Regions from separate parts of the Mesobacillus jeotgali genome, predicted to be linked through region 1. Evidence: riboswitches for the same ligand, from Rfam matches in the RefSeq annotation. Region 1 holds a riboswitch; each other region holds the start of a gene.

Region 1 (3,280 bases):
GTTTGTCTGGCAATGGAAAGTCTTCCTTTGTCAATACCATTATAGGGGAAGAACTGATTACATCTCCTACTGCGGCGGTCATCCGGTTCACGAACGAAGAAAATCCGGAAATCCAGGAAATCACCGATACGGCCGTCCGCCAAATCATGGATATTGAGGACTTCAAGGAAAGTGCAGGAATTCGCCGACAGAACCATAAAAATGAAACGATCATAGATTTCAGAGCTGAGTTCGCGTTCCTGCGCGACCATGAACTGGCACTGATTGATACTCCTGGAGTCAATCGCAATAACTATGACAATCACCCGTTGTACAATTACCTGAGGTTTGCAGATAGCTTGCTTTTCGTGCTCAACGCAAATGATCCTTTTACGGAAAAAGAAAGAGAAATCCTCTCGAAGATTTCAGAGTACTTCCCGCAGCTTCCAATACACTTCCTGTTGAATAAAATAGATTCAATCTACAGTCAGCAGGAGGCAGTAGAAGTTTTTGACCAAACATGGGCTGAAATCAGCCAATACTATCCTGACGCAAAAATGTTTGCTTTCTCGGCTAATTATGACAAAGGAAAGCAGCTGAGAGACTTCTCTGAATTTATTAAAACGAACAACAGGTCTGTCGACATCGAGCAGGAGCGCACAGCAAAACTGCAATTCTTTGTCAGAAGGGCCATCACGTATCTGCTTGATAAACGGATTGAAATTGAGAATAACCATATGGAAACAATCAACTGGAACGAAGAAATGGTAAGTAAGCTGAACGGTGCCATCAATCAGCTGGGAGACATTGAAGAAGAGAAATCGAAGTCCATTCAGAAGTCATATCGTAAAATCAAGGATGAAACCCGTGCGGAAATCATTGAAAGAATCCCGGAAATCCTGCGCAGTTGTTCTGAATTGGTGACGGAGGACAGCGATTTCGGAAAAATCCATGCTGAAATGGATGAAGCAATGAACAAGAAGATTAGGGAATACCTTGATGAAACTGTTTTGCCGAAATTCCATGAAGATTTGCAGGGCTGGATTCAACATTCCAAGGATGAATTCGATCATAGCCAAAACTACTTGAATGAAATGGCCGAGGGCTTTAACTCGATGTATGGAGAGGAACGGATCAGTCTGGATTGTGATTTCAGGGTGCTTGATGACTGGCGCCGCGATGCAAGCCGGATGACGAACGGTGTACACTATGAAAATGTCAACATCATGAACCGCCCGACACCGCAGCAGTTCTTCCTGAAAAGCGCAGGTAAGCTGCTTGGCGTGCTGCCGCAAAACAATGCGATGCTTTATAACCGATACAAAACCTATCTGGAGTCGGAAGACTATTATGATATCGGCGTAACCATCGCGAAAAGATTCCTGCAGCAATTCGAGATTTTTGAGAAGTCGATTGAACGAGATGTGAACCTGTTCTTCAAAAATCCATTCATTGTACTGGAAGAAGCAGTAGAAGAAGCCAAATCGGAAATCGATTATGGTAAGACCGAACTTGAAAAAATGAGAATCAACCCAGAACTGTACCGCGACCCATTGACACTGTACGAAGTAAAGCTCCGACAGTTTGAATGGATGACAGCTGCAGGAAGAGGGGAATAGAAAAAGGAAGATTCCGATTTGGAGTCTTCCTTTTTGTTTGGTACGGAAAAAAGAATATAATTAAATTTTCATAATAATATTGACAATATGAGTATAGGAGTTTAAAGTAAAATTTATCGATTTGCAACATTAACTCAATAAAGAAATTCTCTTATCAAGAGTGGCAGAGGGACTGGCCCTGTGACGCCCAGCAACCGTTCCAATGGAATTGGTGCTAAATCCTGCAAAACAATTTTTTGTTTTGAAAGATAAGAGAGGAATCCGACTTTGCATTTTATTGCGTTTGAAACCTCTCTTTTCTGGAGAGGTTTTTTTATTTGTTTTAGTTACGCAGATCAATCAAAGGGGGAGAATCAAATGAAAAAAGGAATTAAAAAAGTATTTTTAGGTGCAGTTGCTTCTGCACTGCTGCTGACAGGATGCGGCGGCGGAGAGACGAAAACGGCCAGCGGTCCTGTGGAAGGCGTTCCGGAGCGATTTGCAAAAGGTGAGGAAGTCAAAATCAAAGTCATCCGCAAGATTGGCGGAGATGACCATACAGCGCAATTTTTAGCCGGAGCGAAAGCAGAAGGAGAAGCGCTCGGCTTTAAGGTAGACGTCTTCACGGCAAATGGTGATACAGCCAAATTCCATGACGCAATCAATCAGGGGCTGCAGCAGGATTATGATGGATTCATCATTTCCCATGGAGATGATGCAGCAACTGTAGATGATGTGAAAAAATTAGTTGAAAAAGGCAAAAGCGTCATAACTTTCGATTCAAATCCGGATCTGGCGCAGGTAGAGGGAGTCACGCTCACATCCCAGGATGATGAGGCTCTCGCAACGCAGGTACTAGACCAGCTTGTGAAGGACCAACATGGAGAAGCGAATATCGTTTACCTCTGGGTTGATGGCTTCCCGCCAATGGTCAGAAGAAATAAAGTTTACCAGGAAACTCTGAAGGCAAACCCGGGAATCAAAGAGGTTGAGAGATTCGGAGTGGCCGCTGCCGATACAAGTGTCCAGACGCAGAATGCTGTGGCCGCGATGCTCAACAAGCATCCAAAAGGGGAAATTAACGCGATTTTCGCAACGTGGGACGCGTTTGCAATCGGAGCTGCTCGTGCCATTAAGGAAGCTGGCCGCGAGGAAATCAAGATTTACGGAATTGATGTTTCCAATGCTGATCTTCAGGAAATCCAGGGAGAAGGCAGCCCATGGAAATATACTGCCGCTGTTGATCCAAAGCTGATAGGAGAAGTGAATATGAGATTGCTGGCGAAAAAGCTTGCCGGCGAGGAAACACCAGCAACCTATGATCTAGAAGCATCACTGATTTCCCAGGAAGAGCTGCAGCAGTCAAAAAATCCAGTAAACATGGTCAATCTGGCTGAAATCATCGAAGGCTGGGGCGAATCAGACGCATTTCTGGAAGATTGGATGCAGAAATTGAAGGATCACTATAAGAAATAACAATAATAATGATTGGTTGATAAGTTTTATAGCGAAAAAATAATTTTTATAGCGACTTTTTCAGTTATATAGCGATTTTCTTGATTTTATAGCGATTTTTCCGATTTTATAGCGAAAATCTCATTTTTATAGCGAACTGGAAATTCCACGCGATTTTTTCCAGTTCAGCGAACAAAGCAGGCACTCTCAAAAAAAGAGTGTCTGTTTTCCAGATTGATAGGGAGGAG
Region 2 (3,280 bases), 1.7 Mb from region 1:
CTATTAAATTATCTAATCGGTTTTAAGTTACGAGTGTGATTGTAGCACGGATTAAAAAAGGGTGTCAATAAAATTATTTTCAAATATTTTCTGGAAGGTTATGGATTTTAAATTCCAGCAGGGACTCCAGGTACTCCGGTCGCTTTTTCGATCGCCTGCTCCAGGTCTTCAATGATATCTTCCACATTTTCAATCCCGACGGAAAGGCGGATTAAATCCTCAGGAACCCCAGCTGCTTTAAGGCCTTCTGAATCCAGCTGCTGATGGGTTGTGCTTGCAGGATGGATGATCAGGCTTTTAGCATCGCCGACATTTGCGACATGGGACCATAATTCTAGTGAGTTGATCAGCTTTGCTCCGGCTTCCCTGCCGCCTTCAATCCCAAAAATAACTACTGACCCGGCTCCCTTTGGAAGGTAGCGGTCTGCGAGGTTTTTATCAGGATGAGACTCATGGCCAGGATAGCTTACCCAGGTAACAGCAGGATGAGACTCTAGGTAATCTACAATTTTTCGTGTATTGGCGATATGCTCCTTCATGCGTACATGTAAAGTTTCGATGCCAAGGTTAAATTGGAAGGCGCTCTGCGGACTGATTGCCGGTCCCAGGTCACGCAAAAGCTGGACTCTTGCCTTAACGATATATGCGGCAGCTCCGATTGCTTCACTATAGACAATGTTATGATAGCTGGAGTCCGGCTCATTAAAGCCTGGGAATTTAGCTGAACTCCAATCGAACTTTCCTCCATCCACAATAATCCCGCCCATGACTGTCCCGTTCCCTAACAGCCACTTGGTTGCCGAGTGGATGACGATATCAGCTCCATGGTCAATTGGCCGGCAAAGATATGGTGTCGCAAAAGTGTTATCGATGATCAGCGGCACACCTGCTTCGTGGGCAACTTCGGCAACAGCTTCAATATCCAGGATCCTGAGACTCGGATTGCCGATCGTTTCTGCATAGACTGCTTTGGTTTTCGGAGTTATTGCCCTTCGGAAATTTTCAGGATCAGCGGAATCAACCAGGTGGACTTTTATTCCATACTTCGGCAGGGTGACAGCAAATAGATTGTAGGTGCCACCATATAGATTAGCGGCAGCAACAATTTCATCGCCCGCATGCGCAATGTTCAGGATGGCCATCGTGATGGCAGACATCCCGCTCGATAAAGCGAGCGCACCTACACCGCCTTCAAGCAAAGCCACTTTTTCTTCCAGGGCAGTAACAGTCGGATTATGTATCCTTGAGTAAATATAACCCGGTTCTTTAAGTGCAAATAAATCTGCTGCATGTTCTGTATTTTCAAATTGGAATGCATTGCTCGAATAAATCGGTACAGCCCTTGCTCCGGTCACCGGGTCTGGTGACTGGCCGCCGTGTACCCCCAGCGTTTCAATCCTGTAACTCTTTTGCTCATTAGCCATCTCCATCTCTCCAATCTAAATAATTTGTCTAAAAAACAAAAACCCTCTTCCTAAGAAGAGGGTCATTTATCATCTCTCCTTATCTTTTCAGAGCAAAAACTCTGCTGGAATTAGCACCGTGTTTTCACAACCGGTTGCCGGGCTTCATGGGGCCAGTCCCTCCGCCTCTCTGGATAAGAATATTCAATTCTGTTTTTACTGCGTTAAAGTGATAATATCACGTCACAATTTACCAGTCAATATATTTAGACTATTCAGATATAAATTTATATACAGGAAGTGGTCTTGCAAGGTAAAATAACGATTCCAGTACCAATTGGGCGCGAAAAGAACAATCAGTTGTAAAATAATTCATTTTTATCCCCTGCAGCAATTTAAGATTCCCATCAAATAAGTGCTCAAAATAGGCACCCCTGCCAGACAGCGTTGCAGTTTTTCCCATATCCATGCAGGAATCACACCAGGCAACCTTGCCATCCTTAAAAGACACGTAGTAGGTGTTATCGTCTGCCTCTATTTTTAAGATTAAATCCAGTTTTGTCACTAGCTGCTGAATATGCTCTTTGTTGGGAATCTCATTCACAAACCTGTCTATTCGTTCTTGCATTCCGATCAACTCCCTCATATTACATATTCCTTGTAATTAGGGGAAAACCTGTAGAAATCCTTCGACAAATAATTCGATGAAAATTGAATTAACATCGTGAATAACATAAAAAAAGACAATACCGTGTGATATTTCGGCATTGTCTTTCATTTCCCGAGAAATAAATCCAAAGAAATACAGTAATTAAGCCGTTTTTGTATTCACTATGCCGGATTTTGGCTTATCCATCGTTTTGAAGACTACGAAGAAATAAGTTGATCCAACTAAATACAGACCAGCAGTGATAGTAAATACTGTTGCATATCCCCAATAGGAACCGTATTTCAAGACGATCCCAGTCGATACCGGCCCCATAACAGCCCAGCCGAGATTAAACACCATTTGATTCACAGAGTTGGCCAAACCCTTCATGGAATCATCAACCTTCGACATCATTAACGACATCTGGATTGGATTGCCCGCGTTCATTAGTGCCTGACGGAATAAAAAGCCTAGAGCTGCCAGCCAAAAACTCTGGGTGTACGCTGTCAGCAGCAAAAACGGAAGCGACAGAAGCTGCAACACGACCACTGCCTTCACTTCCCCAAGCCTGCGGACTACCATAGGCCCGATGATCATCGCTACAGCTGTGGCTCCCTGACCCAGTGAAATAACCAGGCCAATCAATGAATTAGAGGCCATGAACCGATCCGCAAAATAGAGGTTCAAATATGGAATGACCAATCCCGCTCCAAAGCCTATCATCAATTGTGCAACGGCAAACAGCAGAATGATTTTGAAACTGGCTTTGTGGAAGATTCCTTTTGTTTTCCCTTTCATATCGCTAGCCGATATGCGGTTTGGCCGGTCTTCCTTCAATTTCATAACCGGAATCAGAGCTGCTAAAAACAAGAACGAACCAATGATCAATGTATATCTGATACTTTCAAGTCCAGGTGCGATCATGCCGAATAAGTCTGTGAGGATACCACCCAAAAGACTTCCAATTACGTTGGCACCCGTCATCACCGCAAAGTGAATACTGAATAAATGTACGCGTTGTTCAGGCTTCGAATTCTCCGCCAGCCACGGAATAATCGACACCTGGATAAATGCGGAAGCAAGTCCTGTTCCAAATGCAAAAACAATTAATAGTGACTGACTCTCAACGATGCTCCGGGTGAATAAAATCAATCCTGTTCCGATTGCTCCATAGAGCATCAGCTTTTTCCTCCCTGCTTTATCACTAAGGATGCCTGCAGGGATAAGA
Region 3 (3,280 bases), 1.0 Mb from region 1:
CCTTCGTCCAAATGCCATTCCTCAAAAGGTATGCCCAGCTCCTCCAGCCGCTTTGTTAAATGGATGGTCCATTCGCTATTTTCATGAATGATGTATACTTTACTCAATTTCTTCCTCTCCTTAGTTTAAGATAGATTATACAATCGCTTGCTTTCTTTTTGCCTCAACGAGCGGCATTACCAGCTTTGCGAAACGTTCCATTTCCTCGAGCTGCGGCGAGAATTGCAGTAATAGTAATCCTAAACCGGCTTCTTCGTACTGTAAAATCCGCTCGGCGATTTGTTCTGGTGTCCCTACTAAATTTGGCCGCAGTCCACGGTTTGATACCGAGTAATCCTGAAGCTGGATTTGCTGTTCAAGCTGGGATTTGCTTGTGAAATCCTTAAAACCCGCATAGGCACTTGATTCTTTAACTGTCGTGATGCGTTCCAATTCTGCAAATGCCTCTTCTTCAGTTTCGCGGCAAATGACATAGGCAGCCATTCCGAACTCCGACAGTTCTGGATTTAACGTAGCCGCTCTGCGATTTTTCATATCGGTTATTTTCTGTTCAATTTCCTCTACTGTTCCGCCATGCATGACATAGGCATCACATTTTTCAACAATGGTCTGTTTCCCCTTTGGACTTTCCCCGCCGGCATACAGAATCGGATTTGGACGCTGTACTGGTTTCGGAAACAGCTTCGTATTCTTGAGCTGATAAAACTTCCCTTCATAAGAGAAGCTATCTTCACTCCAAAGTCCCTTGAGTACATCAATGAACTCCGTAGTCCGCTCATATCTTTCATCATGTTCGGTAAAAATCCCGCCGTACTGACGCGCTTCTTCCTCCCACCACGCAGATACAACATTAAGGGTAAATCGCCCGTTGCTGATTTGGTCTATGTTTGCCGCCATCTTTGCTGTGACTGCAGGATTGTGGAAACCTGGCCTAACAGCAGACATGATCTCGATTTTTTCAGTAACAGAAGCCAAAGTGGCAGCTGTTGTCCAGGCTTCTAGGGAGTCATGCTCGGGGCCTTTGATATCATTAAGATACAATTCTGCGATTAAAGTAGTTGAGTAGCCCCACTCTTCTGCTGACTGAATCACCTGCTTTGCATAATCAAAGGTAGGCGGCATGTTTTCATCCTCAACATTCCTTAACCATCCGCCAAATATCGGCAGCCAAAATCCATACTTCATCACAATCTCTCCTCTGCTCATTTAAACTCAACTTAACCAACCCGATAAGTTGGTTTTATTAGAAAAACACTAGAGACTTATAAATAAGCCTCCTAAACACAAAAAGCTCCCTTCTTGAAGAAGAGAGCCATATAATACTCTCTTCTCATCTTTCAGACAAAATTGTCCGCAGGAATTGGCACAGTATTCTTTCAGAACCTGTTGCCGAGGTTTCGCAGGGCCTTTCCCTCCACCTCTCTTGATAAGAAGACATCATGTATTAAATTTTAGTTTAATAAAGTGATAATATTCTAAATTCAAACAAAAGTCAATTCGTTTATCGAAATATTTTTATATTTCAACCGGAAACCCTGAGAGAAATTTATTTACCCGCTGTGATGCCTCTATTAGTCTTTCTGGAGGCTGAACCATAGCGATTCTGACGTACCCTTCGCCTTGTTTGCCAAAAGCATCACCAGGAACGACGGCAATCCCTTCTTCATCAATTAGCTTGAAGGCAAAATCGCGGGATTTCCAGCCTGCAGGAATTTTAGCCCACACAAACATCGTTGCCGGAGAATTAGCCACTTCCCATCCGCTGTCCCGAAATCCAGATACCAAAGCATCCCGCCGCGCTTCATACTGCTTTAACTGATCTTTCAGGAAAGAATAATCAGAAGTAAGTGCTGCAATCGCTGCTTTTTGGATTGGGTAAAAGATGCCGTAATCGATATGTGATTTAAAGGAAGCAAGAATATTGATAACCTGTGAGTTTCCAGCAACGTAGCCTATGCGGCAGCCTGCCATATTGAAAGTTTTAGAGAGTGAATTGAACTCTACACCAACTTCCTTTGCACCAGGTACGGATAAGAAACTGATTTGCGGGTTCTTATCATAAACCAATTCAGAATAGGCGAAATCATGTACGACCAGGATATTATGTACTTTGGCAAATTCGATTACCTGTTCAAAAAAACTGGTGTCAGCAAGTGCAGTGACAGGATTACCCGGATAGCTTAAGATCATCATCTTTGTTTTTTGTAAAATTTCCAGAGGAATCTCATTAAGTTGAGGCAGGAATTTATTTTCCTCCAGCAAAGGCATAGGATAAATCGTTCCGCCTGCGATGGTAACGCTCGCTTCATAGATTGGATACCCTGGATCAGGAACAAGTACATAATCACCAGGATCAATAATTGCAGTTGCAAGATGTGCAAGCCCATCCTGCGAGCCCATCAGCTGCAGGACTTCGCTTTCTGCTTCCAGTTCAACCGAATAACGCTGATGGTAAAAATATTTTACCGCCTCGTTAAATTCACTAATTCCCTTAAGTGTATATCCATACTTCCCCGGATCCACCGAATGCTTAGCAAGTTCCTCCATGACAAAAGCAGGCGGTCCAAAATCCGGACTCCCAATACTCAGGTCAATCACATCTTTTCCATTCATCAAGGCCGCCTGCTTACGGTCAACCACTTCCTGAAAAATACTGGATGTCATTTTTCTAATCTTTTCTGATCCGTAGATTTTCATGGACATTCCCCTTTACTGTTCATTCATTCATGATGTTTTCGTTGAGGTTGATTCATCTGAATTTTTAAAATATAAATTCGATTATAGCAGTTTCGTTTGATCAGTTCTAGAAAAAAATAAAAATGAGCACGTATGCCCACTTACCAGTATTTGATTATGCTTTCTTTTGCGGATAATACCAGTTAGCGAAGATTTTATACCAGTTTAATCATTTTTAATACCAGTTGAAAGCCTTTTAATATCAGTTAACAACGATTTAATACCAGTTGGGAATTTTGGGTATCCGGATATGTTAGAACCGCAATAAACAGGCAAACAAAAAGAGCTGCCCAGGGCAGCTCTCTACTAAGTTCGTGTGATTATTTTGTCGATGATTCCATATCCAAGCGCCTCCTCGGCACTCATGAAATAATCCCGGTCAGTATCCTTTGCGATTTTTTCCACTGGCTGCCCTGTTCTCTCGGATATAATCTGATTCACATGATCTCGCAGCTTCAGAATTCGTTTGGCTGAAATTTCGATCTCCGTTGCCTGGCCCCTTGCACCGCCCAGCGGCTGATGAATCATGATTTCGCTGTTAGGC

What was found. A riboswitch is a leader RNA that binds a small molecule or an ion and turns the genes downstream of it on or off. The one in region 1 is predicted to bind S-adenosylmethionine.
Region 2: linked by a shared signal. The riboswitch ahead of FOF60_RS20830 (O-acetylhomoserine aminocarboxypropyltransferase/cysteine synthase family protein) and the one ahead of FOF60_RS04855 (sugar ABC transporter substrate-binding protein) in region 1 are both predicted to bind S-adenosylmethionine.
Region 3: linked by a shared signal. The riboswitch ahead of FOF60_RS10090 (LLM class flavin-dependent oxidoreductase) and the one ahead of FOF60_RS04855 (sugar ABC transporter substrate-binding protein) in region 1 are both predicted to bind S-adenosylmethionine.

The regions. Positions count from the first base shown of each region.
Region 1 is NZ_CP109811.1:973,354-976,633, forward strand. Features, by position in the region: gene FOF60_RS04850 (dynamin family protein) at 1-1,598, shown strand, start outside; SAM riboswitch class I at 1,747-1,853, shown strand; gene FOF60_RS04855 (sugar ABC transporter substrate-binding protein) at 1,956-3,053, shown strand.
Region 2 is NZ_CP109811.1:4,059,745-4,063,024, forward strand. Features, by position in the region: gene FOF60_RS20830 (O-acetylhomoserine aminocarboxypropyltransferase/cysteine synthase family protein) at 108-1,424, opposite strand; SAM riboswitch class I at 1,501-1,604, opposite strand; gene FOF60_RS20835 (hypothetical protein) at 1,675-2,031, opposite strand; gene FOF60_RS20840 (MFS transporter) at 2,215-3,280, opposite strand, start outside.
Region 3 is NZ_CP109811.1:2,013,979-2,017,258, reverse strand. Features, by position in the region: gene FOF60_RS10095 (ATP-grasp domain-containing protein) at 1-107, opposite strand, end outside; gene FOF60_RS10090 (LLM class flavin-dependent oxidoreductase) at 136-1,185, opposite strand; SAM riboswitch class I at 1,328-1,433, opposite strand; gene FOF60_RS10085 (LL-diaminopimelate aminotransferase) at 1,516-2,697, opposite strand; gene clpP (ATP-dependent Clp endopeptidase proteolytic subunit ClpP) at 3,043-3,280, opposite strand, start outside.